Regions from separate parts of the Pseudomonas sp. H3_C08 genome, predicted to be linked through region 3. Evidence: riboswitches for the same ligand, from Rfam matches in the RefSeq annotation. Region 3 holds a riboswitch; each other region holds the start of a gene.
What was found. Region 3 has a riboswitch for cobalamin ahead of AB4N74_RS06805 (ABC transporter substrate-binding protein). Riboswitches for the same ligand answer to the same signal wherever they lie in the genome.

Region 1 (7,642 bases), 850 kb from region 3:
AAACCGCCTCGGCACCGCGCCCACCATTCGGACTCAAACCCCGCGCAATCGGCGCCAGTTCGGTAGTCGTCAACGAATGATGATATGTGTGCCCGCGCAACGAACCTTCCGGCAGATCCACCGCTTGCAACGCCAACGCCGCCAAACGCTTCTGCATCACCGCATCGCCCTTAAGCAGCCCGACCAATTCAGCGCGGGTGCCTTCAACGTCAGTCAACGAATCGAGCAGGTACAGCATCCCACCACACTCGGCGAGCAACGGCTTACCCGCCGCGTGATGCGCGCGAATCGCCTCACACATCGCGGTGTTCTGCGACAACGCAACGTGGTGCAGTTCCGGATACCCACCGGGCAAATACAGGCTATCCGCTTCAGGCAATTGCGAGTCGCGGATCGGCGAGAAGAAACTCAACTCGGCGCCCATCGCCCGCAACAGATCGAGACTCGCGCCGTAGGTGAAAGCAAACGCTTCATCACGGGCGACGGCAATCCGCACATTCTTCAGCAACGGCTCGACAGCGATCACGTCCGGTGCGGCAAACTCCACCGCCGGTGGCAGCGCTACCTCGCAACTGCTGGCCAATGCGTCGGCGGCGGCGTCGAGACGCACATCCAGATCATTCAATTCACTGGCCTGGACCAGACCGAGATGGCGGCTCGGCAATTCGATGCCAGTTTCTCGGGACAACGCGCCGTACCAGCGCAGACCTTCGGTGAGGCTGCCTTCGAGCAATTGCGCATGGCGCAAGGTGCCAACGCGGTTGGCCAACACACCGGCAAACGGCAGATCTGGCTGATACTTGGCCAAGCCGAGCGCCAGCGCACCAAAGGTCTGCGCCATCGCCGTCCCATCAATCACCCCGAGCACCGGCACGCCGAAGTGCCGCGCCAGATCGGCACTGGACGGCGTGCCGTCGAACAGGCCCATCACGCCTTCAATCAGAATCAGATCCGCCTCATTGGCGGCTTCCCACAACAGACGACGACTTTCCTGCTCGCCGACCATCCACATGTCCAGTTGATACACCGGCGCACCGCTGGCGCGCTCGAGAATCATCGGATCGAGAAAGTCCGGCCCGCATTTGAACACGCGCACCTTGCGCCCCTGATTGCGATGCAAACGGGCGAGCGCGGCGGTGACGGTGGTCTTGCCCTGACCGGAGGCCGGCGCGGCGATGAGTACCGCCGGGCAGTGACGTGGTTGATTCAAAGTTCGACGCCTTTCTGCGCTTTGATGCCGGCCTGGAAGGCATGTTTGAGCATGCCCATTTCGGTGACCGTGTCGCCCATCTCGATCATTTCCGGCTTGGCCGCGCGACCGGTGACGATCACATGCTGCATCGGCGGACGCGCCTGCAGATCGCTGAGCACCTGATCGAGATCGAGGTAGCCGTGCTTGAGGGCGATGTTCAATTCGTCGAGCACCACCAGACCGATCGACGGATCACGCAGCAATTCGCGGGAGACCGCCCACGCGGCTTCGGCGGCGGCGATGTCACGCTGACGATCCTGGGTTTCCCAAGTGAAACCTTCGCCCATCACGTGGAAGCGCACTTGCTCGGGGAAGCGCCGGAAGAACAACTCCTCACCGGTGCTGTTACGGCCCTTGATGAACTGCACCACGCCGCACTGCATGCCGTGGCCCATGGCACGGGCGAGCATGCCGAACGCCGAGCTGCTTTTGCCTTTGCCGTTGCCGGTCAGCACCAGCACCAGGCCACACTCGTCAGGCGAGTTGGCGATGCGTTCGTCGATCACGGCTTTTTTGCGCTGCATACGCGCCAGATGGCGTTCGTCGCGCTCGGGGGAATCAGTCATGGGGGAGCTCTCCGTTGAGGCTGGATAACGGCGGGCAGGCACAAGAATAGACGGCAAAAAGCCTGGCATCGCCCACCGTGATGCCGCTGGATGGATCAGGCCGGTCTCCGGGCTCATGAGCGGCGCATGCCTGACTGCGCGCCTTCCCGCTTCTTTCGAGGCAGTGGCTCAAGGCGCAGTTTTCACTCATTTACCGTTGCGGGGGCAGCGCCGGGATCGTGGTGGTTCTTCGTGCGAAGACAACCCTCACCGGCTTCCCTGTTTCACTCTGTCGACGCAGGTCACAGAGCACCTGAAACAAGCCGCGAAGGTTAGAGGGTTGGGGGTGGAGCGTCAATTAAAGAGGGGGCCATCGGGCGAATAACTGCCGCCGATCACTTATCTGCCGCCAATCTTGTGCCACACTGATACAAATGATATCAAAGAGCCATGCTTTTCTCGAAAAGCCCACTACAACAATAAAGGATGATGACGATGCAAGGCATGATCATCAGCAACCCGCGCCTGGAATTCCTGCGCCCGGTGCTTGAACGCTGGTTTGACTGTATCGACCGCTACAACGCCGTGCGCGGCGACAGCGACACCCCTTACTGGCATGACGAGAAAGCCAATCTCGGATTGCTCTCGGCCGCAGCCTGGATGGCTGAGCTGGTCACTTTGAACGACACTGCCACGCGCAAGCAGAACGAAGAAGGCGAGCGCAATGCCCGCGCCGATCTGTTTCTCGCCGGTGCCGAAGACCGCGCCTTTATCCAGGCCACTCAGCGCTGGCCAAAGGTTACCAACCTGAATCTGACTCAAGCCCTGCTGGACATCACCAACGACGCCAAACGCATCAGCTACGCCAGCGATCTTAAGCTCGGCTGCCTGTTTGTCGCGCCACAAAAAGCCCAGCACAGCGCCAGCCCCGAAGAACTACAAGACATGGTCGACGACCTGCAAAAGGAACACACCTGCGCGGTCGCCTGGTATTTCCCCTACGCCTACCGCAAATTGCGCAGCGAAGCCGGCAACTATCACCCGGGCATCGCCGTGCTGTTCAAGGAAGCCCGCGGCTGAGCAGTTGAACCATCGGGCTTGCGCCCTCCTCTATGATTAGGAATGCATTCATAGGGAAGATCAGCAATGCGCAAGCCCCAGCTCGTTTTTGTCATCGCCTTCGCCGGAGGGCTCGCCGCCTGCGGTGAATCCTCCAGCCTGCAAGTCACCGACGGCACCGGTCCGTCACCCAAGCTGCCCGAACCGAACAAGACCCTGATCCCAACGGTGAACATCGCCCCGGCGATCGGCTGGCCCGAGGGCGGCAAACCGACTGCGGCGGCCGGCACCCAGGTCGCGGCATTTGCCGAAGGCCTCGATCATCCGCGCTGGCTCTATGTGCTGCCCAACGGCGATGTGCTCGTGGCGGAAACCAATGCCCCGCCAAAGCCTGATGACAGCAGTGGCATTCGTGGCTGGGTAATGAAGAAGGTCATGGGCAAGGCCGGCGCTGGCGTGCCGAGTCCGAACCGCATCACCTTGCTGCGTGACGCCGATCATGATGGCGTCGCCGAGACCCGCACGGTGTTTCTGCAGAACCTCAACTCGCCGTTCGGCATGACCCTGGTCGGCAACGATCTGTACGTCGCCGATACCGATCGCCTGCTGCGCTTCAACTACGAACCCGGCGCGACCGAGATCAAATCGCAGCCAATCAAGGTAGCCGATCTGCCGGGCGGGACACTGAATCACCACTGGACCAAAAACGTCATTGCCAGCAAGGACGGCAGCAAGCTGTACGTCACCGTAGGTTCGAACAGCAACGTCGGCGAAAACGGCCTGGACAAGGAAGAAGGTCGCGCGGCGATCTGGGAAGTTGATCGGGCGACCGGCAATCACCGCATTTTTGCCTCAGGCATCCGCAACCCCAATGGCCTGGCGTGGGAGCCCACCAGCGGCGCACTGTGGACAGCGGTGAATGAGCGCGACGAGATCGGCAGTGATCTGGTGCCGGACTACATCACTTCCGTGAAAGACGGTGGGTTTTATGGCTGGCCTTTCAGTTATTACGGTCAGCATGTCGATGTGCGTGTTACGCCGCAGAACCCGGACCTGGTGGCCAAAGCCATCGCCCCGGATTACGCGGTCGGGCCGCACACCGCCTCACTGGGCCTGAGCTTCGCCGAGGGCAACACGCTGCCGGCGCAGTTCAAGGAAGGCGCGTTTATTGGTCAGCACGGCTCATGGAATCGCAAACCGCACAGTGGCTACAAAGTGATTTTCGTGCCGTTTACCGGCGGCAAGCCGAGCGGCAAACAGATGGATGTGCTGACCGGGTTCCTCGACAAGGACGAGAATGCTTTGGGTCGGCCGGTAGGCGTGGTGATCGATCAGCAAGGTGGTTTGCTGGTGGCGGATGATGTTGGCAATAAGGTGTGGCGAGTGTCGGCCAGCAAATAATTTTCGCCATGCACAAACAACTGTAGGAGTGAGCCTGCTCGCGATAGCGGTCGATCATTCAACATTGATGTTGAATGTGACACCGTCATCGCGAGCAGGCTCACACCTACACATTAGCTTTTAGGCAACTTGAATTACGGGTTATGCGCCAGATGCTCCGGCTGCAATACCCGCTTGGCACTCAGATAAGCTTTCTGCCAGTACGCCTTCGACAGGCTGTCCAGCTTCACCGTGCCGCCCGTGGCCGGCGCATGCACGAAGCGCCCTTCCCCGACGTAAATCCCTGCATGACTGACCTGCGAGCCGCCATTGGTGGCGAAGAAGATCAGGTCGCCGGTCTGCAAGCCTTCCTTGCCGACATTCGGCGCCTGCATGACGATCATCTCGCGCGTGGAGCGCGGCAGCGAAATCCCCGCCGCATCACGATAGACAAAACCGATCAACCCGCTGCAATCAAATCCCGAATCCGGCGTGTTGCCGCCCCAGCGATACGGCGTACCCACCAGGCCGAGCGCGCGAAACAACACGTCTTCAGCAGCCGGCGAGAAAGCTTGCGAAGGACCGAATACGACCGGAGCGCGAACCACCGGCGCAGGTGGCGGCGTACGACTGGCGCAGGCGCTGAGCAGCGCTGCGAAGAACATCAACGTGAGGCGGGCCGACATCGTCATAAGCAGAACATCCTGATCTGGCTGCGGCTTTTTCTGCCGATGGACAGAAAACAAAACCGCCTGCGTGAGCACGCAGGCGGTTTGCCATCAATATAGATACAGGATTCTAGCGGCTACGCGGCAAACTTCAAGTAAGACTTTAACTTCACCTTGTAAAGTCTACGTCTACTCCGTTACCGGAAGCCTGATTGTCGCCGCGAACGCAGCGACAACAGGGGATTACTTGCGAGCAGTGACTACAGTCGGAGCGTTGGCCAGAGCGCGTTTCGCTTCGATGAAGGTCTTGCTCCAGTAGCTGTCACCCAGGCTGTCGATGCGAACACCGCCGCTGCGACGACTGCTGGAGTGGATGAACTGGTTGTCACCGAGGTAGATCCCGGCGTGACTGACACGACCGCGACGACCGTTGGTGGCGAAGAACAGCAGATCGCCCGGCTCAAGGTTGCTGCGCGAGACCAGCGGCGCATCGACGTTGATCATTTCGCGGGTCGAGCGCGGCAGGTTCATGCCAGCTTCTTCGCGGAACAGATAGCCGATGAAACCGCTGCAATCGAAACCGGCTTCAGAGGTACCACCGAAACGGTAACGGGTACCGATCAGGGACATGCCGCGTTCAAGGATGCTGTCGGCCAGAACAGGAAGCTGATAAGGCTTCTTGCCATTGAATTCGTTGAGCTCTTTTTCGGTGTCCAGCTCTTCCTGGTAAATAACGGAAGACTGAGCCGTGGCAGAATTTTTAACCTGTTGAGGCTGCTCTTGAACTGGAGAATGAGCAGCGCAACCGTACAACAGGGTGACGAGTGCGAGAGGCACGAGGGGTGCGAAGCGCTTTAGCATGGGCACGACCGTGGCTGATAGTTGTAAAGAAGCCGAGACTATGCCCGCTATCAGCCTCATTTGCAAATTCAATCGATCTTTTTGTGACTTCCCGGTTTCTCGTTTACATCTAAGCGCTTAAGCCCATTTGAACCGATACGCGGCCTGCGCACCTCGCAGGAAAGCGGATTTTCTGGCGCCTGAAATATGCCGAAACACGCTGAAAGCCGCGCCGTTACCAGCCTAGCGTTTCTTTCAGGAAGGGAATGGTCAGCTTGCGCTGCGCCTGCAACGAGGCCTGATCGAGCTGTTCAAGCAAGTCAAACAGCGCACTCATGCTGCGAGTGCCGCGAGTCAAAATAAAATGCCCGACTTCGTCAGTCAGGTGCAGACCTCGACGCGACGCGCGCAATTGCAAGGCGCGCAATTTGTCTTCATCGGAGAGCGGACGCATCTGGAAAATCAGCGCCAGGGTCAGGCGGGATTTCAAGTCAGCCAGTTTGACCGGCAATTCACGCGGAGAAGTCGAGGCGGCAATCAGCAAACGCCGACCGCTGTCACGCAGACGGTTGAACAGATGAAACATCGCCTCTTCCCAGTCAGCCTTGCCGGCAATCACTTGCAAGTCGTCCAGGCAAACCAGTTCGTACTGTTCGAGGTTGTCGAGGATTTCAACGCCGCGGTCCATCAACTCGGCCAGCGGCAAATACACAGCCGGTTCACCCATCTGCTCGAAGCGCAAGCACGCGGCCTGCAACAGATGCGTCCGCCCTACGCCGTGTTTGCCCCACAGGTAGATCAGGCTTTCTGTCCAGCCGGCGTCGGCTTCGCATAGACGCTCGACATAGCCGAGTGCAGCGGCATTGGCGCCTGGGTAGTAGTTGATGAAGGTGGCGTCGTCACGCAGACGCACACCTAGGGGCAGCTGAATCGGTTTCATGCTGACTGAACAGTTCTCAAGGAACCGTTAGTGGCCTCTGTGTAAAGTTTGCGAAGTTTATACCCGTGAAGCTGAGCGCACAATGCGACAGAGTCCAAGCAAAATCAAAGGTTTGCGTTAACACGCTGGTTTTATGACAGATTCTTTGGCGCCAACGCCTGCAGGACACGGGCCAACCCGGCTAATCGCCGGGCCGCCCTGCACCGTTACAACTCCGGCTCGTCCACACCGCTATAGATCTCGGAATCCTTGTACAAGTCGTGCACATGACGCACCAGCACCATGATCACCGCCGCCACCGGCAAGGCCAACAGCACACCGGTGAAACCGAACAGCTCGCCGCCAGCCAGAATCGCGAAGATCACCGCCACCGGGTGCAGACCAATACGATCACCCACCAGCAACGGGGTCAACACCATGCCCTCAAGCGCCTGACCAACCATGAACACCGCGACGATCCCGACCATCGGGTACAGATCACCACCGAACTGGAACAACCCGGCAATCAGCGCTGCGCCAATGCCGATCACGAAGCCCATGTACGGCACGATCGCCGCCAGCCCCGCGATCAGGCCGATCAACAGCCCCAGTTCCAGACCGACAATCATCAGGCCTGCCGCATAAATCACACCCAGCGCCAGCATCACCAGCAACTGACCACGAACGAACGCGCCCAGCACCTCATGACATTCGCCAGCCAGCGCGACTACACGCTCTTCACGATCACGCGGCAACAGGCTGCGGATCTTGGCCATCATCACGTCCCAGTCGCGCAGCAGGTAGAAACTCACCACCGGGATCAGCACCAGATTGGCCAGCCAGCCGATCAGCGCCAGACTGGAGGCCGTTGCCTGACTCAGCACCACGCCGACAATGTCGGTGGTCTGACCCATGTGCTCGCTGATCGCGGCCTTGACCTTATCGAACTTCCAGAAACCGTCCGACAACCCCAGCTTCG
Region 2 (7,642 bases), 1.0 Mb from region 3:
TCGAACAGGCGAATCAGGTTGGCGAAGGCATCCCGAAAAAACCCGGAAACTCGCAGCGTGACATCGACGCGCGGACGATCAAGCAGGCTCAGCGGCAGAATCTCGAAATCATCAACGCGCTGACTGCCAGTGGCCCACACCGGACGCACGCCCATCAGTGCCATGGCCTGGGCGATGTCGTCGCCACCAGTGCGCATGGTCGCGGTGCCCCACACGGACAATCCGAGCTGGCGCAGGTGATCGCCGTGGTCTTGCAGGTGCCGTTCCAGAATCAACGTCGCCGACTGGAAACCGATGCGCCACGCGGTGGTGGTCGGCAGGTTGCGCACGTCGACCGAGTAGAAGTTGCGGCCGGTGGGCAGCACGTCAAGGCGACCACGGCTGGGTGCACCGCTGGGGCCCGCGGGGACGAAGCGACCGCTGAGGGCGTCGAGCAGGCCGCGCATTTCGGCGGGGCCGCAGGCATCGAGGCGTGGGGCGACGACTTCGCGCAGCGACTGGATAATCGCATTCACATCAGACCACCCCGGACCTTGTGGGAGCGAGCTTGCTCGCGAAAGCGGTGTGTCAGTGAATGAAGTGTTGGCTGACACGACGCCTTCGCGAGCAAGCTCGCTCCCACATGGATCGTGCAGGGCTTGGGAAATCAGCTGTGTGGCAAACAGTTCGAGGCGTTCGCGGGTATCGCCGGCGGTGCGCCAGACTTCGTCGCCGATTGATCGCAATTGATCGGGGCGCGGACCAGACCAAGGGTCGGCCAGCGCGCAATCGAGCGGGTCGAAACCCAGTTCGAACGCTTTGGCCAATGCCCGCAATAAACTCGACTGCGCGCCTTTGCCATCGCCACGCGGTATACGCAGCAAAGCCAACAACGTATCAATGCGCAAACGCCCGCTCGGCGATTCACCAAAAATGTGCAAACCATCGCGAATCTGCGATTCCTTCAAATCACACAAATACGTATCCAGGCGCGGCAACCAGATCGCCGCGTCGGCATCACTGTCCAGCGCGGCATCGAGTTGCAGTTCGCGGTCGATCTGCGTCTCGCGGACCAATAGCAGAATGTCGCGCTGCAGTTCACGGGCGCGGCGCGGATCAAGCAGCTGCGCTTCGTAATACTCGTCGGCCAGCAGCTCCAGATTGCGCAACGGCCCGTAGGTTTCGGCACGGGTCAGCGGCGGCATCAGGTGATCGATAATCACCGCTTGCGTGCGCCGTTTGGCCTGCGCGCCCTCTCCCGGATCGTTAACGATAAACGGATAGATATTTGGCAGCGGACCGAGCAACGCATCCGGCCAGCAGTTCTCCGAAAGACCGACGCCTTTGCCCGGCAGCCATTCGAGGTTGCCGTGTTTGCCAACGTGAATCACGCCGTGGGCGCCGTAGGTGTTGCGCAACCAGAAATAGAACGCCAGATAAGCGTGCGGCGGCACCAGATCGGGGTCGTGATAGACCGCGCTCGGGTCGACCTGATAACCGCGCGCCGGCTGAATACCGACGAAGGTCAGGCCGAAGCGCAGACCGGCGATCATCATCCTCCCGTCGCGGCACATCGGGTCGTTTTGCGGCGTGCCCCAGCGTTCGATCACAGCGCTGCGATTGGCCTCGGGCAGCGCGTTGAACATCGTCAGATAAGCGTCCATCGCCAGGCTTTGCTGGCACGGACGCAGATCAATGGTGTCGAGATCGTTGCTGACGCCACCGAGCAATTGCTCGATCAACTCGGTGCCGCTATTCGGCAGTTCAGCGGTGAGCGGATATCCCTCAGCCTGCAATGCACGCAGGATGTTCAGCGCCGCCGCCGGCGTGTCGAGACCGACACCGTTGCCGATGCGCCCATCACGGGTCGGATAGTTGGCGAGGATCAATGCGATGCGTTTTTCGCCATTTGGTACTTGCGCCAGATCAATCCAGCGCCGCGCCAGTTCAGCGACAAAATCCATGCGCTCGGGCTGCGCGCGATAGCAGACGACATCGGACTGACTGCGCTCACTGCGCCAGGCCAGATCCTTGAAACTGATCGGCCGGCTGATGATGCGCCCGTCGAGTTCCGGCAAGGCAATGTGCATGGCCAGATCCCGTGGCCCCAGGCCTTGCTCGCTGTCGCGCCAGCCGGGCTCGTTGTCCTGCGCGCAGATTGCCTGGATCACCGGGATATTTCGGCGAAACGGTCGCAGATGCGGCGCTTCCGGGCTGGATTGAGCGAACCCGGTGGTGTTGAGAATCACCCCGGCCTCAACCTCGTCCAGCCAGTCCTCGACCACCGTCAGGCAGCCGGGTTCTTTCAGACTGGCCACCGCGATCGGCAGCGGATTCAGCCCCGCCGCTTGCAAGCGCTGGCAGAACACATCGATGAACGCGGTGTTCGCCGCTTGTAAATGCGAGCGGTAAAACAACACCGCCGCGACCGGGTGCGCAGGCAGCCAATCGGCTTGCCAGTCACTCAGTGCGGCGCTGGTTTTATCCGGATGGTAAATCGCCGTGCGCGGCAGCGCCTGCGGTTCTTCCCAGGCGTAATCGCGAGCCAGCCAACGGTTGGCGAGGCAGCGGAAAAAGTCCAGCGCATTGCCCAGGCCGCCCTGACGCAGGAATTGCCAGAGGCGATCACGATCCACAGCGTTGACGGTGCTCAGGTCGCTGAGTTCCGGATCAGGACGGTCATCGCCCGGCACCAGAATCACCTGCACACCGCGCTCGGACAGTTCGATCAGACGCTCGACGCCGTAGCGCCAATAGGCGATGCCGCCGTGCAGCGAAATCAGAATCACCTTGGCGTGGCGCAGCACTTCATCGACGTACAAATCGACCGAAGCGTGATTCTGCACCTGCATCGGGTTGGCCAGACGCAGGCTCGGGTAATCTTCCGGCAACTGCTGCGCGGCTTCGGCGAGCAGCGCCAGACTGGAGTCGCCGCTGCACAGGATCACCAGCTCGGCGGGGGTTTGGCCAAGGTCGGCAATGTTGTCATCCGAGACGAAACCGCCGGGCTGAGTCCTGAGCAGGTGCATGGCTTAAACGCTGAGCGCAGCGCGCAGTTGCGCTTCGAGTTGCGCGGCGTCGAGTTCCTGACCGATCAACACCAGACGCGTGACGCGCGCTTCATCAGCGCCCCACTGACGGTCGAAATGCTTGTCAAAACGCGTACCCACACCCTGGATCAGCAGACGCATTGGCTTGTTCGGGATGGCGGCGAAACCTTTGACGCGCAGGATGCCGTGCTTGACCACCAGTTGCGCCAGGGCGTCGAGCAGCAGGGTTTCGTCGGCTTGTGGCAGTTCGATGGAGATCGAATCGAAGGCGTCGTGATCGTGGTCATCGTGGTCGTCATCGCCTTCACCGTGGTGGTGATCATGATGGCTGTGGCGGCTGTCGATGTGCTCCTCGGAACCGGCGCCGAGGCCGATCAGCACGTCCAGCGGCAGACGGCCGTTGCTGGCTTCGATGATTTTCACCGCTGGCGGCAGTTCTTCGGCGACTTCAGCGCGGACACGAGCGAGATCTTCAGCGCTGGTCTGGTCGGCCTTGTTGAGGATCACCAGGTCGGCGCTGGCCAGTTGATCGGCGAACAGTTCGTGCAGTGGCGATTCGTGGTCGAGGTTCGGGTCGAGTTTGCGCTGGGCATCAACCTGATCCGGGAACGCGGCGAAAGTGCCAGCGGCGACGGCCGGGCTGTCGACCACGGTGATCACCGCATCAACGGTGCAGGCGCTGCGGATTTCCGGCCACTGGAAGGCTTGTACCAGCGGTTTTGGCAGGGCCAGGCCCGAAGTTTCGATAAGGATATGGTCGAGATCGCCGCGACGGGCAACCAGTTCGCGCATCACCGGGAAGAACTCTTCCTGAACGGTGCAGCACAGGCAGCCGTTGGCCAGCTCGTAAACGCGGCCGGTGGCTTCCTCTTCGGTGCAACCGATGGTGCATTGCTTGAGGATTTCACCGTCAATGCCCAACTCGCCAAACTCGTTGACGATCACCGCGATACGACGGCCCTGAGCGTTGTCGAGCATGTGCCGCAGCAGCGTGGTCTTGCCCGAGCCGAGGAAGCCGGTGACGATGGTGACGGGGAGTTTGGCCAGTGTTTTCATCGGTATGCCCTTTGGCAAGCGGCGGGCATACGGGACGAGAACCGGCAACGCGCGCGCGTGCCTGGAGAGTTCGCCACCGGATCACCCCGCCCGGTTGTAGTGAGAATCTGTGACGAGGCAGGTCTCCTGGCTGACGGCGTTCAGGCGCTGGGCCTGGCGTTGGCTGCGCCTTCCCGCGGGCTCATAAGTTGAGCTGGCAGTGGCGTGGCAGCGAACATCACCGTTCACAGTTGCGGGGGCAGCCGCGGCATTGACCGCGTTCCCTTCTTAGCTCCGGCACACGCCGGAGAACCTCGATTGCGCAAGGCTACGCATGCACGGCAGGCGGGTCAACGCCTGGATCATTGTGGTTATAAGGACAGCAACTTTTTCATCTAATGATCGCGAACACTTCTCACTTAAGAAGTAGTTGTAAGTTATGTCTTACATGCCCTCTCCGTTAAATTAAAAAACCACCACCGGGTTAAACCCTGAAATAGAGCGGCTGCGCGTATTTGATTACATATCTTTACAAAAACCAAATTGATAAATCAATACAAGATATGAACGATGAGTTCGCACAAGGACTATGAGTCTCTCAAGAAAGGATTTCTTGCATGGCTGATTATTATCAGTATTTGATCCTGCCTGTTTCTTTCCTGCACCCATGGGTATCCACAACATGAGTGCCGGTAACGCGTTACGGCTTTCAAGTGATGCCGGACTAAAGGAACTTTCCGAACTACTGCGCAATTGCCACTATGCGCACAGTGCCCACTATCCAGCATTGGATGTTGCGCTGCTGGGACGCGAAGCATGCCGGGCATTCAATGCGACCTGGGAGCATTTGCATACCGATGCGTATCTCAGCGCAGAGAACGGTCTTCGCGAACGACGCATCTGCAAGTTCCAGTATCGCCAACGGGAACGCCAGTGGACGGCGCTGCAAGACTGCCACTTTTTTCAAGCCGAGACCGACAACCCGCTGTTGGGCGGGGTGCAGCGCACCTACACCCGCTGCGAGGCGACGTTCATTGACTCCCCGATTCTGCAGACACTGCTGGCCGCCGACCTGGCACTGCTGGACATGGCGCTGGGGCCGCGCGACTGGCTCGTGACCTGCCATCAGTTCCGTATCCTCTGCGATCAAGGCAATGCTGGCCAGGCCACCCCTGAGGGCAGACATCGCGACGGGCACGATTTTGTCTTTCAACACCTGATTCAACGTCAGCATGTCATCGGTGGCGAAAGCCGGATATTTGATGAAGAAGGTGGCCAAGTATTCAGTGCAACTTTGACTGACTATCTGGAAACCGTCGTCTTGAATGACCGAATACTTCTGCATGAAGTTTCCCCACTGCAAACATCGAGCATTAATTCGGATCGCGGCAGTCGCGATATGTTGATTATCGACTTCGACCTGGCGGACTACTAATGAATCATTCGACTCATGCACTTTCAGTCAGTACCCCACTCGCGCATAGCTTCATCATTGAACAGTTTCAACAGGCGTGCGCACGAAGAACTTCCACACTATCGCTGACCGCCAATGAAAACATATTGTCCGAGACTGCACGCACGCTAGGACAGAATCGCCATTACGAGCGTTACTTGTTCAATGCACAGGCCATTGACGGTCAATGCTATGCCGCCGAATTCAATGGCATGCAGGTCGAACACTTCCCCGAAGTCGAAACATTAAAGGCTTTGGCGACCCAAGCCGTGCAGGCAATGTTCAACGCGCCGTTCGTCGAATACCGTGTGCTCTCCGGCGTGCACTGCACGCTGAGCGTGCTGGCCGCCCTGACCGAGCCGGGCGACTGCGTATTATCACTGGCGCCCGAAAGTGGCGGGCATTTCGCTACCGGGCCTCTGGTGCAGAAGATGGGCCGGCACAGCGTCTTTTTGAAACTGACGGCTGACGGACAAATTGATCTCGGGGACGTTGATCGGCAACTCCAGGCGTGCGGTGTACAACCGGCAGCCGTACTGCTCGACCATGGTCTGACCACACGGGCAATCGCCCTTAAACCACTGCGCGCGCTGCTGAACCGCCGGGGCTTTGAGCGGACACTGATCATCTACGATGCGTCGCACACTCTGGGCCTCATCGCCGGGAAGGTCTTTCCCAACCCGCTTGACGAGGGGGCGGATATTCTTCAAGGCAACACCCACAAATCCCTGGCAGGTCCGCACCGGGCACTGATCGTCTGCCGGCGTGCCGATCTGGCCCAGCGGATCGAGCAAACGCTCAGTGGTGCGCTGGTGTCCTCGCCCAATCTGCCCGGTCTGCTGCAACTGTTCGTCAGCCTGCTGGAAACCCAGCGCTACGGCCAGGCCTACGCCCAACGCATGTGCGCCAATACTCGCCAGTTGCACGACGCACTCGCCGACCTGCCGGGCTGGACGCTGCACCCCTCCGACACGCACCTGCTGTTGCTCGAAGGCGAACGGGCCCGGCAAGCGGCGCAGCAGCTCAATGAACTGGGGATCCGGATCAACAATAAACAGATCAATGGCCGCGACTGCCTGCGCTTCGGCCTTCAGGAAATCACTCGTCTGGGCATCAGCAGCGAAGACCTGGATGCCTTGGCGCACATCATTCGCAATGTCTTGAGCGGTGGCGCCAACGGCGTGGACCGGATTCGTCTGGCTCACATTTGCCAGCGCCTGAACCGGGTCCACTACAGCTTCGATCAGGAGGTTGACTAATGAGTGCAGCGGCCTGCCTGATCATCGGCAATATTCGTGACGGAGAATACGAGGGCCTGATTGCCGAGGGCATCACCCCTTTGCTGATTGCCGATAGTCGCAAAACCAGCAAGATCGCCGATGCGAAACAGATCTCGCCGGTGGCGCTGTACGACTTTTCCAGAGGGCTGACCGCGGATCTGATCCAGCTGACGCAGCAGTTGCTGGACGAGCATGGCTTCACCAGTGTCCTGAATTTCCGTGAAGGCTATGTCGCGATCACGGGGCGGCTGTGTGCGGCGCTGCCGGCGCTGGCCCACTTGCACCGTAACGTGGAAAACACGCTGGACAAGGTGCTGCAACGCCAATGCTTCCAACAGTCGCGCAACCTGGATCTGCACGTGCTCTCTCGCCAGGTTCGTATCGACGACCTGCTGGCGCGCCCGGGCGATCTGCCCTACCCGTTCATCCTGAAGCCAGCGAACCTTTACAGCAGCCTGTTCGTACGCTGCATCGACGATCAGCAGGATCTGCTCGACTACGCCCGTCATGAATGGCCGGCGCTGCAGCGCTATGTGGCGGGCAAAAGCCGCGAAACCGATCAACTGCTGCTGGAGGAATTTCTCCAGGGCTCCAACCATTCCATCGACTGCACGATTGCCGCCGATGGCACGATCAGCAGTTTTCCGATCGTCGATGTGATTGCCGGCGTCGATATCGATCGCGGCGACTTTCACCATTTCGCCCGCTACACGCCGTCGCTGCTGGAGCCCGACGCAGCGCTGAAGGAGCGTTGCCATCGCCTGGCCCATGACGCCGTGAAAGCGTTAGCGCTCAAAGGCACGTTTGCCCATGTCGAGTTCATTCTCACCCCCCGCGGGCCAAGA
Region 3 (7,642 bases):
AGCCTGCCACCACACAGCGTCATCGGCCTGATCGCCCTGTTCCTGTGCGGCTTCTTCGTCTACGGCCCGGCCTCGAGTTTCTGGGCGCTGTGCCCGGATCTGGTCGGGGCCAAACGCGCCGGTACGGCGACCGGAATCATGAACTTTTCCTCATACCTGTTCGCCGGCCTGGCCGAGCCGATGATAGGTCGTTTGCTTGACACCACGGCAAACACGTCTCTCATCTTCATAGTGGTCACCAGCGCCTGCCTGTGCAGCGCGGCAGTGGCATTGTTCATTCGACGCTGACGGGGCTTGCATGTACCAGTATCACAAGTGGTTGCGTTCGTTTCATGCGGTGGCCAAGACCGGCAGTTTTACCCTTGCGGCGGAGTACCTGAGCGTCGGTCAGCCGACCGTCAGCGAACAGGTCAATGCGCTGGAAAACACCTTCTCGGTCGAGCTGTTCCATCGCCGTGGCCGCTACATCGAAATGAGCGCCGCCGGGCACAAGCTCTATGCGATCACTCAGGGCCTGTTCGGTCAGGAGGATGAAGCCGTGCAACTGTTGCAGAGCTTCAAGCAGCGCAAGACCGGAATGCTGCGCCTCGGCGCGGTGTCACCGCCGATTGCCATGAACCTGACCTATGAGCTGATGCAGCGCCATCCGGATATCGAACTGGAAACCTCGTTTTCTTCGGAAAAGGACACCCTGGCGCGGTTGTTCAACTTTGATATCGACGTGGCGATTCTGGCCTTGTCGGAATTCGATGAGCGCTTCCACACGCGGTTGTATCACCGCTATCCGATCATCGCCGTGGTGCGTGATGACCATCCGTGGGCCAGTCAGGCGCAGGTTCACATCAGTGAAATCAGTGGCGAAAAATGGGTGATGCGCGAATCCAGTGCACGCACCCGGCAACTGGTGGAAGAAAGCTGCAAGCGCCTCAATATCGATCTCAACTGCGTCATGCAACTCAACAGCCGCGAAGCCATCGTCCACGCGATCGTCAAAGGCATCGGCATCGGATTTGTCTCGGCGGTCGAGTACGCCGAAACCCCGGGCACCACGCCGATCACCTTTGTCGATCACCCGTTTTTCATCGAATACCACCTGTGCTGCCTCGGCATCCGCCGGAACCGGCCAGTGATTGCCGAACTGTTTGATGCGAACCCACCGCTGACCTGATCAGCACTGACCCTTGAACCGCCTACCTCATTGCCGAGGGACGGCCCACGCTTACCTGAAAACGGAGATTGACCATGCAGTACCAACAACCGACTCACCTGCAAGCCGCGATCCTCGACTGGGCCGGCACCGTTGTCGATTTCGGCTCGTTTGCGCCAACGCAAATCTTCGTCGAAGCCTTTGCCGAGTTCGGCGTCGCGGTATCGCTGGAAGAAGCGCGCGGGCCGATGGGCATGGGCAAGTGGGATCACATCCGCACCCTGTGCAACCTGCCGCAGATTGCCGAGCGTTACCGCGCGGCGTTTGATCGCTTGCCGAGTGACGACGATGTAACGGCAATCTACGAACGTTTCATGCCGCTGCAGATCGAGAAAATCGCCCTGCATTCGGCGCTGATTCCGGGCGCGCTCGAAGCCATTGCAGCATTGCGCGACAAGGGTTTGAAAATCGGTTCGTGCTCGGGCTACCCGGCGGTGGTAATGGCCAAGGTCGTCGAACTGGCGCGGGAAAATGGCTACGTCGCTGACCATGTCGTCGCCACCGATGAAGTGCCCAATGGCCGGCCGTATCCGGCGCAGGCGTTGGCCAACGTGATTGCCCTGGGCATCGATGACGTGGCCGCCTGCGTCAAGGTCGACGACACCTGGCCGGGAATTCTCGAAGGGCGCGCCGCCGGTATGTGGACGGTGGCGTTGACCTGCTCCGGCAACGCACTGGGCCTGACCTATGAGCAATACAAGGCGTTGCCGTCGGATCGACTGGCGGAAGAACGCGCGCGGATCGGCAAGATGTTCGCCCCTTCGCGCCCGCACTACCTGATCGACACCATCGCCGAACTGCCCGAAGTGATCGAAGACATCAATGCGCGCCTGGCCCGGGGCGAAACTCCTCAGTCCTGCTGATTGATCGTCCGCACCCCGCGCTGATCGTTCCCACGCTCTGCGTGGGAATGCAGCCCGTGACGCTCCGCGTCACTGGACGCGGAGCGTCCCTAGAGGCGTTCCCACGCGGAGCGTGGGAACGATCAACAGCCAAATCGCGGGCAAAAAAAAGCTGCCAAAACTGGCAGCAAAAACTTTAAGAACACGCGATGTATTGACCTCAGCATAGACGCCGGATAATGACAGTGTCGTGACAGTCGCAAATTCATTCAATCGCCCCGCCCCCGTCATCAGGATGTCATCAAGATCACGGCAGAATCCTCGCAAACCGTCTTGAGCCTCGCGACGGATGCTCTGCAAGGATTCCCATGAAAGACGACGCCTCGCTGTTTGCCGCCATCGACCTGGGTTCGAACGCCTTTCGCCTGATGATCGGCCAGTCGGTGCGCAGCCGCAAAGGCTTGCAGATTCAGGAAGTGAAAACCCTGCGCGAACCGGTGCGCCTCGCCGAAGGCTTTGACGGCGGTGCGCTGGATGCACTGGCACTGGATCGCGGCTGGCAGGCGTTGGCGCGGTTCGGCAAGAAGCTGCGTGGTTTCGAGGCCGGCCGGGTTCGTGCGGTGGCCACCAGCGCGGTGCGTGAAGCGGACAACGCGCAACTGTTTCTGGCCAGTGCCGAGCGGCATCTGGGCTTTCCCATCGACGTCATTTGCGGCCATGAAGAGGCGCGGCTGGTCTACGCCGGCGTAACTCACGCCTTGCCCAGCGCCGACGACCTGCGCCTGGTGGTCGACATCGGCGGCGGCTCCACCGAGCTGATCCTCGGCCAGGGCTCACAACCCTTGTTAACCGAAAGCATCGCCATCGGCAGCGGCACCTTGAGCACGCGATTCTTTCGCGGCGGCGATGTGTCCGCCGGCGCGCTACAGGAGGCCGAACGCTTCGCCATCCTGCAGTTTGAAAAAGTTGCCCGGCGCTACCGTGCTCAGGGCTGGCAGCAAACCATCGGCTCTTCCGGCACCGCGCGCATGCTCGCCAAAGTACTCAAGACCAATCGCCTCAACGACTTCGGCCAGGACGGCATCACCTACGGCGGCCTGCTGCGCCTGTCGCTGCTGTTGTTGAAGGTAAACAACGTGCAACAGCTCAAGCTCGCAGGCCTGCAACCACACCGCCAGAGCATTCTGCCCGGCGGTCTGGTGTTAATGCTGGCGGCATTCAAAGTGTTCGGTATCGCACAAATGCTGCCCTCCGAACCGGGCCTGCGTCTGGGCGTGTTGCACGGTTTGATGAGCCAGCACTAATCCTCGCCGCAACAGATTCGTCTCCCCTTCGGCGGCTTGATCGACTAACATGCCGCCGCTGGTTCCCGAACGGGACTAATAGGGAATCCGGGGTGCTTGCACAGCATTGACCGGAACTGCCCCCGCAACTGTAGGTGCCGAGCCTGCTCCACGACTGCCACTGGGTGAATCCCGGGAAGGCCGGAGCCAGGCGATGACGCATCAGTCAGGAGACCTGCCGGCACAGTGATTACTAACCGGCGGGGTGTCCGGGAAGGACATCGTGCCGTGCGCGTCTTCGTTGGCTGCCCGGCCTTGCGCTGTTTTCCTGACCGCGTTCGATGGTGTGTTTCCAGACCGTACTCTCCCGCTCCCCGTACGGTTCCCCTGGAGACTGCCCCATGCTGCTGCCCCGCGTTGCCACCCTCATTACCGGCCTGAGCCTTGGCGCCCTGGCGCAGGCGGCACCGACTGTCTATCCACTGACGATCGAGAACTGCGGCAGCACCCTGACCTTCCAGCACGCACCGACGCGCACCGTGACCATCGGCCAGGCCGGCACGGAGATGCTCTACGCCATGGGCCTGGGCGACAAAGTCGTCGGCACCTCACTGTGGTTCAACAATGTGCTGGCCAAATACAAAGCGCAGGATGACAAGATCGAGCGTCTGGCTGACAACGAGCCGAGTTTCGAGTCGGTAATCGGCAAGCGTCCGGAACTGGTCGCCGTGGAACTGGAATGGATGGTCGGCCCGCAAGGCGCGGTGGGCACGCGCGAGCAGTTTCATGAACTGAAGATTCCAACGTACCTGCTGCCTTCCGATTGCGAAGCCAAGGACAACCTCGTCGGCGCCGATGGCACGCGACTGGCGCCGTTTCGCATTGACTCCATTTACAAGAGCGTGAGCCAACTGGCGCAGATCTTCGATGTTCAAGAGCGTGGCCAGCAGCTCAATGATCAACTCAAGGCCAGTCTCGCCAAATCGATTGCCACCGCCCAAGGCAAACAGCTCAAAGACGCCAGTGCGCTGGTGTGGTTCTCCAGCGCACAAATGGACATCGAGCCATTCGTGGCCGGGCACAAAGGCATTCCCGATTTCATGCTCAGCACCCTCGGCGTGCTCAACGTGGTGGAGTCCGATGAAGAGTGGCCAACGGTCGGCTGGGAGACCATCGCCAAGGCCAACCCGACCTTCCTCGTCATCGCGCGCATGGATCGCCGACGCTTCCCCGCCGACGACTATGAAAAGAAGCTCGCCTTCCTGCGCAGCGACCCGGTGACGCGCAACATGGACGCGGTGAAACACAACCGCATCATCATTCTCGACGCCATGGCCCTGCAGGCGAGCCTGCGCATGTTCGAGGGCATCGAACAATTGGCCACGGCCATCAACGGCTATGACCTGTCGCAATGAGTGCCAGCCTGATCCGCACGCTCCTGGCCCTGGCGACCCTGTTGATTGCAGTGGTCGCCGGCGTGGCCATCGGGGAAACCTCGATTGCACCGGACGTGGTGTTGCAAGTGCTGGCGAACAAATTGTGGGGCGCCGGGCATGTCCTCGACCCGATCGATGAAGGCATCGTCTGGAACTACCGCCTGACCCGGGCATTGGTCGCGGCGGCATGCGGTGCAGGGTTAGCGACCTGCGGAGTGATTTTGCAGTCGCTGCTGCGCAATCCGTTGGCCGACCCCTATCTACTGGGCATTTCTGCCGGCGCCTCGACCGGGGCGGTGATGGTCGCGCTGCTTGGCGTAGGTGCCGGGATCATCTCACTCTCGGTCGGTGCCTTCGCCGGCGCGGTCACGGCGTTCGTGCTGGTGATTGTGCTGGCGCGGGTCAGCGGCTCGGCCAGCGGTACCGGGCAGATCATTCTCGCGGGGATCGCCGGTTCGCAGCTGTTCAATGCGCTGACGGCGTTTCTGATCACCCGCTCGGCCAGCTCCGAGCAGGCACGCGGCATCATGTTCTGGTTGCTGGGCAATCTTGGCGGCGTGCGCTGGCCATCGGTGTGGCTGGCGGTGCCAGTGGCCGTATTGGGGTTGGTTGTGTGCCTGTGGCATCGGCGGGCGCTAGATGCGTTTACCTTTGGTGCGGATTCGGCGGCGTCGCTCGGCATTCCGGTGCGGCGTGTGCAGATTCTGCTGATCGGTTGTGCAGCGCTGGTGACGGCAGTGATGGTGTCGATTGTCGGCTCGATCGGTTTTGTCGGTCTGGTCATTCCTCATGCCGCGCGTCTGTTGCTGGGCACCGGTCATGCGCGGTTGCTGCCGGCCAGTGCGTTGGGTGGCGCGGTGTTTCTGATAGCCGCCGATGTGCTGTCGCGCACACTGATCAAGGGCCAGGTGATTCCGGTCGGGGTGATTACCGCGCTGGTCGGGGCGCCGGTGTTTGCCTTGATTCTGGTTGGCCGCAGGTCGGCACGATGAACAGTGTTTTGAGTTGTTCCGGCCTGAGCTTCAGGGTGCGCGGCGCCGAGTTGCTCAACGGTGTCAGCCTTGAGGTTCAGCGTGGCGAAACCCTGGGCATTGTCGGGCCGAATGGCGCGGGCAAATCCACTCTGTTGAAGTTGCTGGCCGGGCTGCGTGAACCGAGCGCTGGCGAGGTGCTGCTCGACGGTCTGCGCCTGGGCAAAATGGCCCGGCGCAGCATTGCGCAAAAGCTTGCGGTGGTCGAACAGCAGGCCGACACCGACGACGGCATTCGCGTGTTCGACGCTGTCGCGCTGGGGCGCACGCCTTGGCTGTCGGCGCTGCAACCGTGGTCGGCGGCCGACGACGCCATTGTTCAGCAGGCGCTGACCGACGTCGACGCGATGCACCTGCGTACCCGTCTCTGGCGCAGCCTGTCCGGTGGTGAGCGACAACGGGTACACATCGCTCGAGCCCTGGCGCAGCGACCGCAAATCCTGTTGCTGGACGAACCGGCCAACCACCTCGACATTCAACATCAGCTGACCATTCTCAACGTGGTGCGGGCGTTGCCGGTGACCACGCTGATTGCTCTGCATGATCTCAATCAGGCGCTGAAGTGTGATCGTCTGGCGGTGCTGGAACGCGGGCGGCTGGTGGCGTTGGGCAAGCCGCTGGAGGTGCTGACACCGCAGCGCTTACAGGAGACGTTCGGGGTCAGGGCGCATTACCTGACGGACCCGTTCGATGGGGCGCAAATTCTCAGATTTCACTCATGACGTTGTGCATGTGGGTTGTTTGCCAGACCGGGTCAGCGTCGACGTCGATAATCTTGAAGCCTTGGCGCTGCCAGAATTCGATGGCGCCCGGCAGAAATGGATGGGTGTGCAGGTAGATCACCTCGACGCCGTCGGCGAATGCCAGGTCTTTGAGTGATCGGTACAACGCCGCGGCCAACCCGGAACGCCGTTGTGAAGGCACGACGAACAGGCGCACGATTTCCACTACCTTGCGGCCGGGATAATCAAGGTTCGGGAAGCGTCGGTCGTAGGAGAGATAGCCGATCGAGGCCACGATCTGCCCCGCATGACGAGCGATCAGAAAGCGCCCTGCCCCACGCAGATAAACCTCGGCAAAACGCGCCAGATCGTCGGGTATGCCGGTCGCGCTGAGCTTGGGGAAAAGCTCGGCACGGGCGTTTAGAACAAAATCCAGCACCTCGGGAATGTCTGCGTCAGACACGGTTTGGATAATGGGTTGATGATTCATGCAGCGGCAAACACCTGGATTGCGGCTGGCCACAGTAGCAACAACAGGTCCCGCGAGGCCATTCAGAATCTCATGACTTGCCCAAAACCCTGTGGGAGCGAGCTTGCTCGCGAAGGCGGCAGATCATCCAACATTGATGTTGACTGAATGGACGCTTTCGCGAGCAAGCTCGCTCCCACAGGTGTTTTATTTCATGCAACCCGAGCGTTACGCCAGCTCTTTACGCAGTTGCCGGGCGGCGGTAACCATGTGCACCAGCGCCGCTTCCGTCTCCGGCCAGCCACGGGTTTTCAAACCGCAATCCGGGTTGACCCACAGCCGCTCGGCCGGAATCCGCTTGGCAGCCTTGCGCAGCAGATTAGCCATTTCCGAAGCATCCGGGATGCGTGGCGAGTGAATGTCGTAGACGCCCGGGCCGATTTCGTTCGGGTAGGCGAAGGCTTTGAAGGCATCCAGCAACTCCATGTCGGAACGCGAGGTTTCGATGGTGATCACGTCGGCATCCATCGCTGCAATCGACTCGATCACATCGTTGAATTCGCTGTAGCACATGTGCGTGTGGATCTGCGTTTCGTCGCGCACACCGGAGGCGCACAAACGGAACACTTCCGTCGCCCAGTCCAGATAAGGC
Region 4 (7,642 bases), 1.0 Mb from region 3:
TGGCAGCCAGCACCATCGCCGCGATGGCCGGCACGTCACTGCCGACGCCCGAGAAAACCTACGCCAAAATGGCGATCCGCTACATCGAGGCGGCCCCGACCGCCGATCCGCAACAGCTCCAGGCACGCCTGCTGCAACACCCGTTTGCATTACGCGTGAACCTCAACCCCGACAAGTTCGGCCAGAGCATCAGCCGTTCCGCAGACCGCCACGGCTACACGCTGCTGGGCTGCAGCGACGCCGACGACCCGGCGGACTTCAACGCCGCGATCACCCACCCAGAGTTCACTACGCAAGGACCAGCGCAATGACCCGTAAAGACCCGCTATATCACATCGAAGGCCCGATCAGCGCTCACTTCCCGATGATCTCCTTTTCCACCAATGTCTACGACAACCCTGCAGACATCCTGGGTTCGATCACCGATCTGGCCAGACATTTCCAAGCGGTCGAGTTCGAGATCGGCGAAGACGCCGAAAAAACCTTCTGGTCGCTGAGCGCCGAAGACCGGTCTGAGCTTGCCGGGAAAATCCGCAGCTTCGCCGAACACAATGGCATCACGCTGACCGTCCACGCCGGATGGTGGGGTCGCCAGTACAACCTGTGCTCCCCGGATTTGACCGAACGTGCCCAAGCGGTGGACTGCCTGAGTGCCGCCGTGGAGTTTTCCCACGAGGCCGGCGCCACCAGCGTCACTTTTCATCCCGGCTACAAAGATCAACTGGAAAACGGCGAACTGCTGGACAACCTGATAGTAGCGATCAACCAGGTGACCAAGCGCTGCAACACCGATGGCATCGCCCTGTGCCTGGAGAACATGGGCGGTCAGCGGCCGAAATTCCCGGTCTTCACCGTCGAGGAACACCTGCGCTTTCACAAGGAAACCGGGTGCTTCGTGACCATCGACGTGACGCATCTGTGCTCACTGCTGCCGTATGGTGAAAGCCTGTTCAAAGCCATTGCCGATCTGGCGCCGGTTACCCGGCATCTGCACATTGCCGACCTCAACAACACCCACCATCAACATCTGCCGATTGGCGAAGGCAACTTGCGCCTGAGCGATGTGCTCAATCGCTTCGCGGTCAACGGCTATCGGGGGGTGGCCGTGGTGGAAGAGTTCATTCCGCGCTTCTCCACCGAGTACTACCTGGAAAAAGCTCTGGCCTACAAGAACGGCGTAGAGCAATTGCTGGCCGGCTCGCGGCACAGCACTCATGCTGGTTGAGTCGAACCTGGCAAAACCGGCGTCGCGCAGCGAGATCGCGACCGGTATCCGCGATGCGCTACCGTTCGTCTTCTCGCTGCTGCTGACCTTCATCCTGATCGGCATGCTCGGGCGCCGCCATGGTCTGGATCTTCCGGCCATGGTGGTTTTCAGCGGTACGGTAATGGCCTCGCCGTTGCAACTGACGCTGCTGGAAACCCCCGCGCACCTGCTTAACGCCTTTGGCGTGCTGGTCTCGGCGCTGAGTATCAACTTGCGTTTTCTGGTCTTCACACTGAGCCTGAAATCCAGCCTCCAGGGCCCGGTCAAAGCGTTTGTCCCCGCCCTGGCGGTGATGGCAAATGCGGCTTTCACGTTGATGTCGATCCGCAAGGATCAGCAACCGATCAGCCGCCCGTATGCCAACACCGTGTGCTTTCTGCTGTACGCCGCCGCCCTGCTTGGCACCGTGGTCGGGTACTGTTTCGCCAGCGTGGCCGACAACGCAGTGATGGATCACGTCAGTGTGGTGATCGCGATTTTCATCAGCGCTTCGCTTGGCAAGATGGCCCGCGACCGTCACAGCTTCCATGCGCAATGGATTGCCGGCCTGGCCACCGCCGCGAGCTTGCTGTGGCTGGGCGAGGTCAGCTTGCTGCTGGTGCTCGCCATCACCGTTCTGACGAGCTATGTCTATGATTGAACCTGGTACTTTCTGGCTGTACGTACTGATTTGCGCGCTGGTTTCGATCGTCTGCCGCTTGCTGCCGCTGGCCGTCGATGTCGAACGGCTTTCGGCAACTGCCCGCGCTTTCATCGATCGTCTGGGAAAATACACATCGGTGGCGATGCTCGTCAGCCTGCTGGCGGTCTCACTCTATCCTTTGGCCAGCCAGCACCTGGCGGCCATGCCATGGATCCTCCCGGTGGCGTTGGCGTGGCTGCTGAGCCTGACGCGAATCAAATCCTATTATGCGTTCCTGATGGCGCTGGGGGTGTACGTCCTGCTGATCATGCGCTAGGCGTCGATTGACTCAAATCCCCCGCCCATGCTCTCCTACACAACTTGTTACGGGTGCCCTTCACAGGGTGAAACGGGAAACCGGTGAATCATGTGCTTTACTCAAGCCCATGTCAGTCCGGTGCTGCCCCCGCAACGGTAAGCGAGCGAAGCGTCAAAACCACTGTGCCAATACGGTATGGGAAGGTGACGCTTGCAGGTCGGCCTGACGCCAGCCCCTCGTGAGCCCGGAGACCGGCCCGCAACACACAGCCCGCATTTGTGCGGCGCTGCACATAACAAACCCGCGGTGGGCGGGCGCTGTTCGAACCTCTGCGAGCCCGACCCGCAGGGGTTTTCATGCGCTCTATTCACCCGCTGACACTCCAGAGGGAAGCGCCATGTCGATCATCAGCAGCACCGGCAGCAACACGGACAAAATCGCCAGCACCACCACCCTGAGCCAACGCCTGACCGCCGCAATCTTTGCGTCGATCCTCGGCGCCAGTCTGGTTTACTTTGCCGGTTTCTCGCACATCGAAGCGGTGCACAACGCCGCCCACGATACCCGCCACAGCGCCGCGTTCCCGTGCCATTGAGACCTGCCGACATGATCAAGCGTATCGCGCAAACTGCAGGTTTCTCTGGTCTGCTGGCCGCCCTGCTCCTCACTCTGCTGCAAAGCTTCTGGGTTTCGCCGCTGATTCTGCAGGCGGAAACCTTCGAGAAGTCCGAGCCGGTGGCGGTTCACGAACATGCCGCTGGCGTGGCTGCGCACACCCATGATGCCGAGGCCTGGGAGCCGGAAGACGGCTGGCAGCGCGTAGTCTCGACCACTGGCGGTAATCTGGTCGTAGCCGTCGGTTTCGCCCTGATGCTCGCCGGCCTCTACACCCTGCGCGCGCCGACCAAAACTTCGCAGGGCCTGCTCTGGGGCCTGGCCGGTTACGCGACGTTCGTGCTTGCTCCGACCTTGGGCCTGCCACCAGAACTGCCGGGCACCGCTGCGGCTGATCTGGCTTCGCGGCAGACGTGGTGGATCGGCACGGCCGCTTCGACGGCTGTAGGTCTGTCGCTGATCGCGTTCAGCCGTCACTGGCTGATGAAGGTCCTCGGTGTGGCCATCCTCGCTGTGCCCCACGTGATCGGCGCACCGCAACCGGAAGTGCATTCGATGCTCGCCCCCGAAGCACTCGAAGCTCAGTTCAAAATCGCTTCGCAGTTGACCAACGTGGCGTTCTGGCTGGCCCTGGGCCTGATCAGCGCCTGGTTGTTCCGCCGCAAAAGCGCTGGTCAATACCACGCATGACCGATGACCGCGCAGCGCCGACCTTCGTGGTCGGCCTGGGCTGCCAGCGCGGCTGCCCGGCCAGCACGCTGCGCGCGTTACTCGATCAAGCGTTACAGGCGCATCGCATTGAGCTTGAGGCGGTGAAAGCGTTGGCCAGTATCGACTTGAAGCGCGACGAGCCGGGCCTGCAAGAACTTGCTGCACAACTGGCTCTGCCCCTGCTGTACTTCAGCAGTGACGAACTGGCCAGCTACCAACAGCGGCTCAGTCACCATTCACAGATTGCTTACGAACGCACCGGTTGCTACGGCGTCGCCGAAAGTGCCGCGCTTGCGCTCGCTGAACAGCTGATTCAAGCGCCGGCAAAACTGCTGATCTCCCGGCAAAAATACGCTCAGGCCACGCTGGCATTGGCCGGCGCGGCGTAAAATCCCGATAATCCCCGCCATTGATCATGAGCGTTGTTCATCTGCAACGCAGTCGTGCCCTCTTTTACTCAGGATTCAACGATGACCGTCTACTTCATCGGCGCCGGCCCCGGCGACCCGGAATTGATCACTGTCAAAGGCCAGCGGCTGATTCGCAGTTGCCCGGTGATTATCTACGCAGGTTCGCTAGTGCCGGCGGCGTTACTCGACGGCCATCAAGCCGAAACAGTGGTGAACAGCGCCGAATTGCATCTGGAACAGATCATCGAATTGATCAAGACCGCGCATGCCAAGGGTCAGGATGTGGCGCGGGTGCATTCCGGCGATCCGAGTCTGTATGGCGCGATTGGCGAGCAGATCCGTTATCTGCGTGAGCTGGATATTCCGTTCGAGATCATTCCCGGCGTGACGGCCACCGCAGCCTGTGCGGCGTTGCTTGGCGCGGAATTGACGCTGCCGGACGTGTCGCAAAGCGTGATTCTGACTCGCTACGCCGACAAAACCGCGATGCCGGCAGGCGAAGAGCTTGGCAGTCTGGCGCAGCATGGCGCGACCATGGCGATTCATCTGGGCGTTAACCATTTGCCGAAGATTCTGGTGGAACTGCTGCCGCATTACGGCGCGGATTGCCCGATTGCGGTGATTCACCGGGCGACGTGGCCTGATCAGGATTGGGTGGTGGGGACGCTGGCGGATATTGCCGAAAAGGTTGAGGCCAAAGGGTTTCGGCGTACGGCGTTGATTCTGGTGGGCCGAGTGCTGGGCAGCGAGGTGTTTAGCGAGTCATCGCTGTATCGCGCCGGGCATGCTCACCTCTACAGACCATGAATTGGAACGCGGAGCGTCCCGGGCTGCATTCCCACGCAGAGCGTGGGAACGATCAAAGGCCCTTTCGCGAGCAGGCTCGCTCCCACATTTGATCGTATTTCAAATGTGGGAGCGAGCCTGCTCGCAAATGCATTCCTGAATTTCACCCATAAAAAACGGCGCTCACGGGGCGCCGTTTTTCATGTCCGCAGCGAACACCTTAGTAGTAGGCGTTTTCTTTCTGCGTGTGGTCGGTCACGTCGCGAACGCCCTTCAGCTCCGGAATACGCTCGAGCAAGGTGCGCTCGATGCCTTCCTTCAAGGTTACGTCCGCCTGGCCGCAGCCCTGGCAACCGCCACCGAACTGCAACACGGCGATGCCGTCTTCAACCACATCGATCAGGCTGACCTGACCGCCGTGGCTGGCCAGCCCCGGGTTGATTTCGGTTTGCAGGTAATAGTTGATGCGCTCGTTGACCGGGCTGTCGGCGTTGACCATCGGTACTTTGGCGTTCGGCGCCTTGATGGTCAGCTGGCCGCCCATGCGGTCGGTGGCGTAGTCGACAACGGCGTCATCGAGAAACGCTTCGCTGAAGTGATCGATATACGCGGTGAAGCTTTTCAGCCCCAGCGCGGTGTCTTCAGGTTTTTCTTCGCCCGGCTTGCAGTAGGCAATGCAGGTTTCAGCGTACTGGGTGCCAGGCTGGGTGATGAAGACGCGGATGCCGATGCCCGGGGTGTTCTGCTTGGAGAGCAGATCAGCCAGGTAATCGTGGGCGGCGTCGGTAATGGTAATAGCGGTCATGGAAACTCCTCGCAGGCTTGGGCGCAGTTTACGCCAATCATTGCGCCGGACAAAGTCCTAGTATTTTTGTCGGGAAAGATTCTCGTCCGGCTCCATGTCAACCCGCGCCTTGAGCCAATGGTAACTGCGCTTTTCCACCCATTCGTAGCTCAACCACGAGCCAACGCCAATCGCCAGCGCGCACACGGCAAACATCAAATACGGGTTGATCGCGTAGCGCTGCGCGATAAATCCCCCCGTCGACAGCACCAGCACGTGCATCAGGTAAACCGAATACGAGCAATCGCCAAGCAGTTTGAGCATTCGGCTGCGCTCGACATAACGCTCAAGTGAGATACACGCCATGACCAGCACTGCACTCGGCACGCCCCAGCTCAGCAGCCTTGGCGCCGGTGCCAAGTAATAAATCGCCAGCAGTGCCACGACGATGCAAGTCAGCGGCAACCAAAAACCGGGGCCGATCCAGCCCCGCCGATAGAGCATGCCAATGCCGATCCCCAGCAGAAACTCATAAACGATGTCCGAGCGATAGAACGCGCTGACCCAGCCAAACCCGGTCCAGGCCTGACACACGGCAAAGAGCAGCGCGGCGACCACCAGCAGGCGCACCTGCAAACGAAACAGCAGCGCCCAGGCAAACAGCACGTAGAAAAGCATTTCGTAATTCAGTGTCCAGCCGACATTCAACGTCGGATAGATACCGTAGCCGCCAGGATTCTCGGTAGGAATGAACAGCAACGACAGCAGCAGATGGCCCCAGTCCACCGTCTGATCCGGCAGCAAAGGTTGGGCGAACACCACCAGCAGCGCCATCAGCAGCGTGTACAGCCAGTACGCCGGGACGATGCGAAACAGCCGGTACAGCAGGAAACGCGCGGGCGGCAGCGGTTTGTTTTCGGTCGAGAGGAAAATCACCAACCCGCTGATGACAAAGAAAATGTCGACGCCCACCGCGCCTTTGTCGATAAAGAACTGGCCGACCGGTCCGCGCGCCTTGAAGTCAAAAAAAATCTGCATGAAGTGGTGGCAGACCACCGTCCACGCGGCCAGCGCACGCAGGGCTTGCACTGAAATCAACATCACCTGCTCCCGATCACAATTCCTGAATCCACCTCAGATCCCTTGTAGGAGTGAGCCTGCTCGCGATAGCGGAAAATCAGGCACTAAAGATGTTGAATGTACCGCCGCCATCGCGAGCAGGCTCACTCCTACAAGGGTTTGGTTGTGTTGCTTCAAGTTGGGACAGCAGGCCAATCTGAAACGATCAAAGATTCTCGTAGCGGTTCATGTCCAGCACGCCCTCTTCCACCGGGTCGGTTTCGTGCAGGTATTGGCTCAGATCGTGGAAATAGAACCAGAATTGCGGGTGACTGCGCCGAATACCCCAGCGTTCGACGATTTTTTCGAAACGATTGGCGTCCTTGGCGTTTTCCATTGCATCGACAAACTCCGGCACCTGATCGGCCGGGACATTAAAGATGAAGTTCGGATAGCTGCTGAGCACGCCCGGGTAAATGGTGATCGTGTCCAGCCCGGGCTGATAGCGCAGCGACTCACCAAGCAGGAACGCCACGTTGCTGTGCGCGCGGTTGCGCAACAGGCTGTAGACCTCGCGTTTGCCGTTGGCGGTTGCAATGCGCAGCATGGTGGCTTCCGGCAGTTGGTCGATGACCTTCAAACCGGCCGCCGGACGCGAGGTCAGGCGGCTCAGCGCCTGCTCGGCATTTTGCAGGGCCGGGTCAATATTCGGCCGCGAGCAGTAAGCCCCATCGCAGCGGTTGATCGGATCCGGGTGCGCATTGAGATCACCGTAACGCGCCAGCAACTGCATGGCGAAGTCGTATTTCGGGTCTTTCTCATCAAGTTTCAGTGCCGTCGGCTTGTCGTCGTCGATCGCTTCGTAATCGAGCCACATCTTGAACTGGCCGCTGTTCTGATACCAATCGTCGAGGTAATCCTCTCGGGAGTCGGCCGGCATCAGGCGCAGGAAGTTTTGCTCGGCGCCATTGCGGATCAAATCGAAATACAGACGGGTTTGCGCCTGATGCGAGACGTTGCCGAACACGTCGAAGTTGACTGCCAACTGGTAATAGGTGCGTTCGAGCAG

Region 1: linked by a shared signal. The riboswitch ahead of cobO (cob(I)yrinic acid a,c-diamide adenosyltransferase) and the one ahead of AB4N74_RS06805 (ABC transporter substrate-binding protein) in region 3 are both predicted to bind cobalamin.
Region 2: linked by a shared signal. The riboswitch ahead of cobW (cobalamin biosynthesis protein CobW) and the one ahead of AB4N74_RS06805 (ABC transporter substrate-binding protein) in region 3 are both predicted to bind cobalamin.
Region 4: linked by a shared signal. The riboswitch ahead of AB4N74_RS11450 (CbtB domain-containing protein) and the one ahead of AB4N74_RS06805 (ABC transporter substrate-binding protein) in region 3 are both predicted to bind cobalamin.

What each region holds. Positions count from the first base shown of each region.
Region 1 covers NZ_CP162803.1:612,887-620,528, reverse strand. The annotation lists gene AB4N74_RS02965 (cobyrinate a,c-diamide synthase) at 1-1,210, opposite strand, end outside; gene cobO (cob(I)yrinic acid a,c-diamide adenosyltransferase) at 1,207-1,818, opposite strand; cobalamin riboswitch at 1,900-2,129, opposite strand; gene AB4N74_RS02955 (hypothetical protein) at 2,293-2,877, shown strand; gene AB4N74_RS02950 (PQQ-dependent sugar dehydrogenase) at 2,944-4,257, shown strand; gene AB4N74_RS02945 (C40 family peptidase) at 4,392-4,928, opposite strand; gene AB4N74_RS02940 (C40 family peptidase) at 5,148-5,765, opposite strand; gene hda (DnaA regulatory inactivator Hda) at 5,980-6,684, opposite strand; gene AB4N74_RS02930 (AI-2E family transporter) at 6,891-7,642, opposite strand, start outside.
Region 2 covers NZ_CP162803.1:2,459,678-2,467,319, forward strand. The annotation lists gene cobN (cobaltochelatase subunit CobN) at 1-3,008, opposite strand, end outside; gene cobW (cobalamin biosynthesis protein CobW) at 3,012-4,085, opposite strand; cobalamin riboswitch at 4,185-4,396, opposite strand; gene AB4N74_RS11420 (2OG-Fe dioxygenase family protein) at 4,747-5,499, shown strand; gene AB4N74_RS11425 (hypothetical protein) at 5,499-6,776, shown strand; gene AB4N74_RS11430 (ATP-grasp domain-containing protein) at 6,776-7,642, shown strand, end outside.
Region 3 covers NZ_CP162803.1:1,460,043-1,467,684, reverse strand. The annotation lists gene AB4N74_RS06825 (MFS transporter) at 1-288, shown strand, start outside; gene AB4N74_RS06820 (LysR substrate-binding domain-containing protein) at 299-1,168, shown strand; gene phnX (phosphonoacetaldehyde hydrolase) at 1,243-2,070, shown strand; gene AB4N74_RS06810 (Ppx/GppA family phosphatase) at 2,418-3,353, shown strand; cobalamin riboswitch at 3,396-3,589, shown strand; gene AB4N74_RS06805 (ABC transporter substrate-binding protein) at 3,734-4,747, shown strand; gene AB4N74_RS06800 (FecCD family ABC transporter permease) at 4,756-5,760, shown strand; gene AB4N74_RS06795 (ABC transporter ATP-binding protein) at 5,757-6,521, shown strand; gene AB4N74_RS06790 (GNAT family N-acetyltransferase) at 6,505-7,011, opposite strand; gene metE (5-methyltetrahydropteroyltriglutamate--homocysteine S-methyltransferase) at 7,219-7,642, opposite strand, start outside.
Region 4 covers NZ_CP162803.1:2,468,563-2,476,204, forward strand. The annotation lists gene AB4N74_RS11430 (ATP-grasp domain-containing protein) at 1-311, shown strand, start outside; gene AB4N74_RS11435 (sugar phosphate isomerase/epimerase family protein) at 308-1,225, shown strand; gene AB4N74_RS11440 (AzlC family ABC transporter permease) at 1,215-1,907, shown strand; gene AB4N74_RS11445 (hypothetical protein) at 1,900-2,226, shown strand; cobalamin riboswitch at 2,261-2,482, shown strand; gene AB4N74_RS11450 (CbtB domain-containing protein) at 2,606-2,803, shown strand; gene AB4N74_RS11455 (CbtA family protein) at 2,815-3,513, shown strand; gene AB4N74_RS11460 (cobalamin biosynthesis protein) at 3,510-3,923, shown strand; gene cobM (precorrin-4 C(11)-methyltransferase) at 4,005-4,751, shown strand; gene nfuA (Fe-S biogenesis protein NfuA) at 4,951-5,535, opposite strand; gene AB4N74_RS11475 (acyltransferase family protein) at 5,593-6,615, opposite strand; gene AB4N74_RS11480 (fatty acid cis/trans isomerase) at 6,800-7,642, opposite strand, start outside.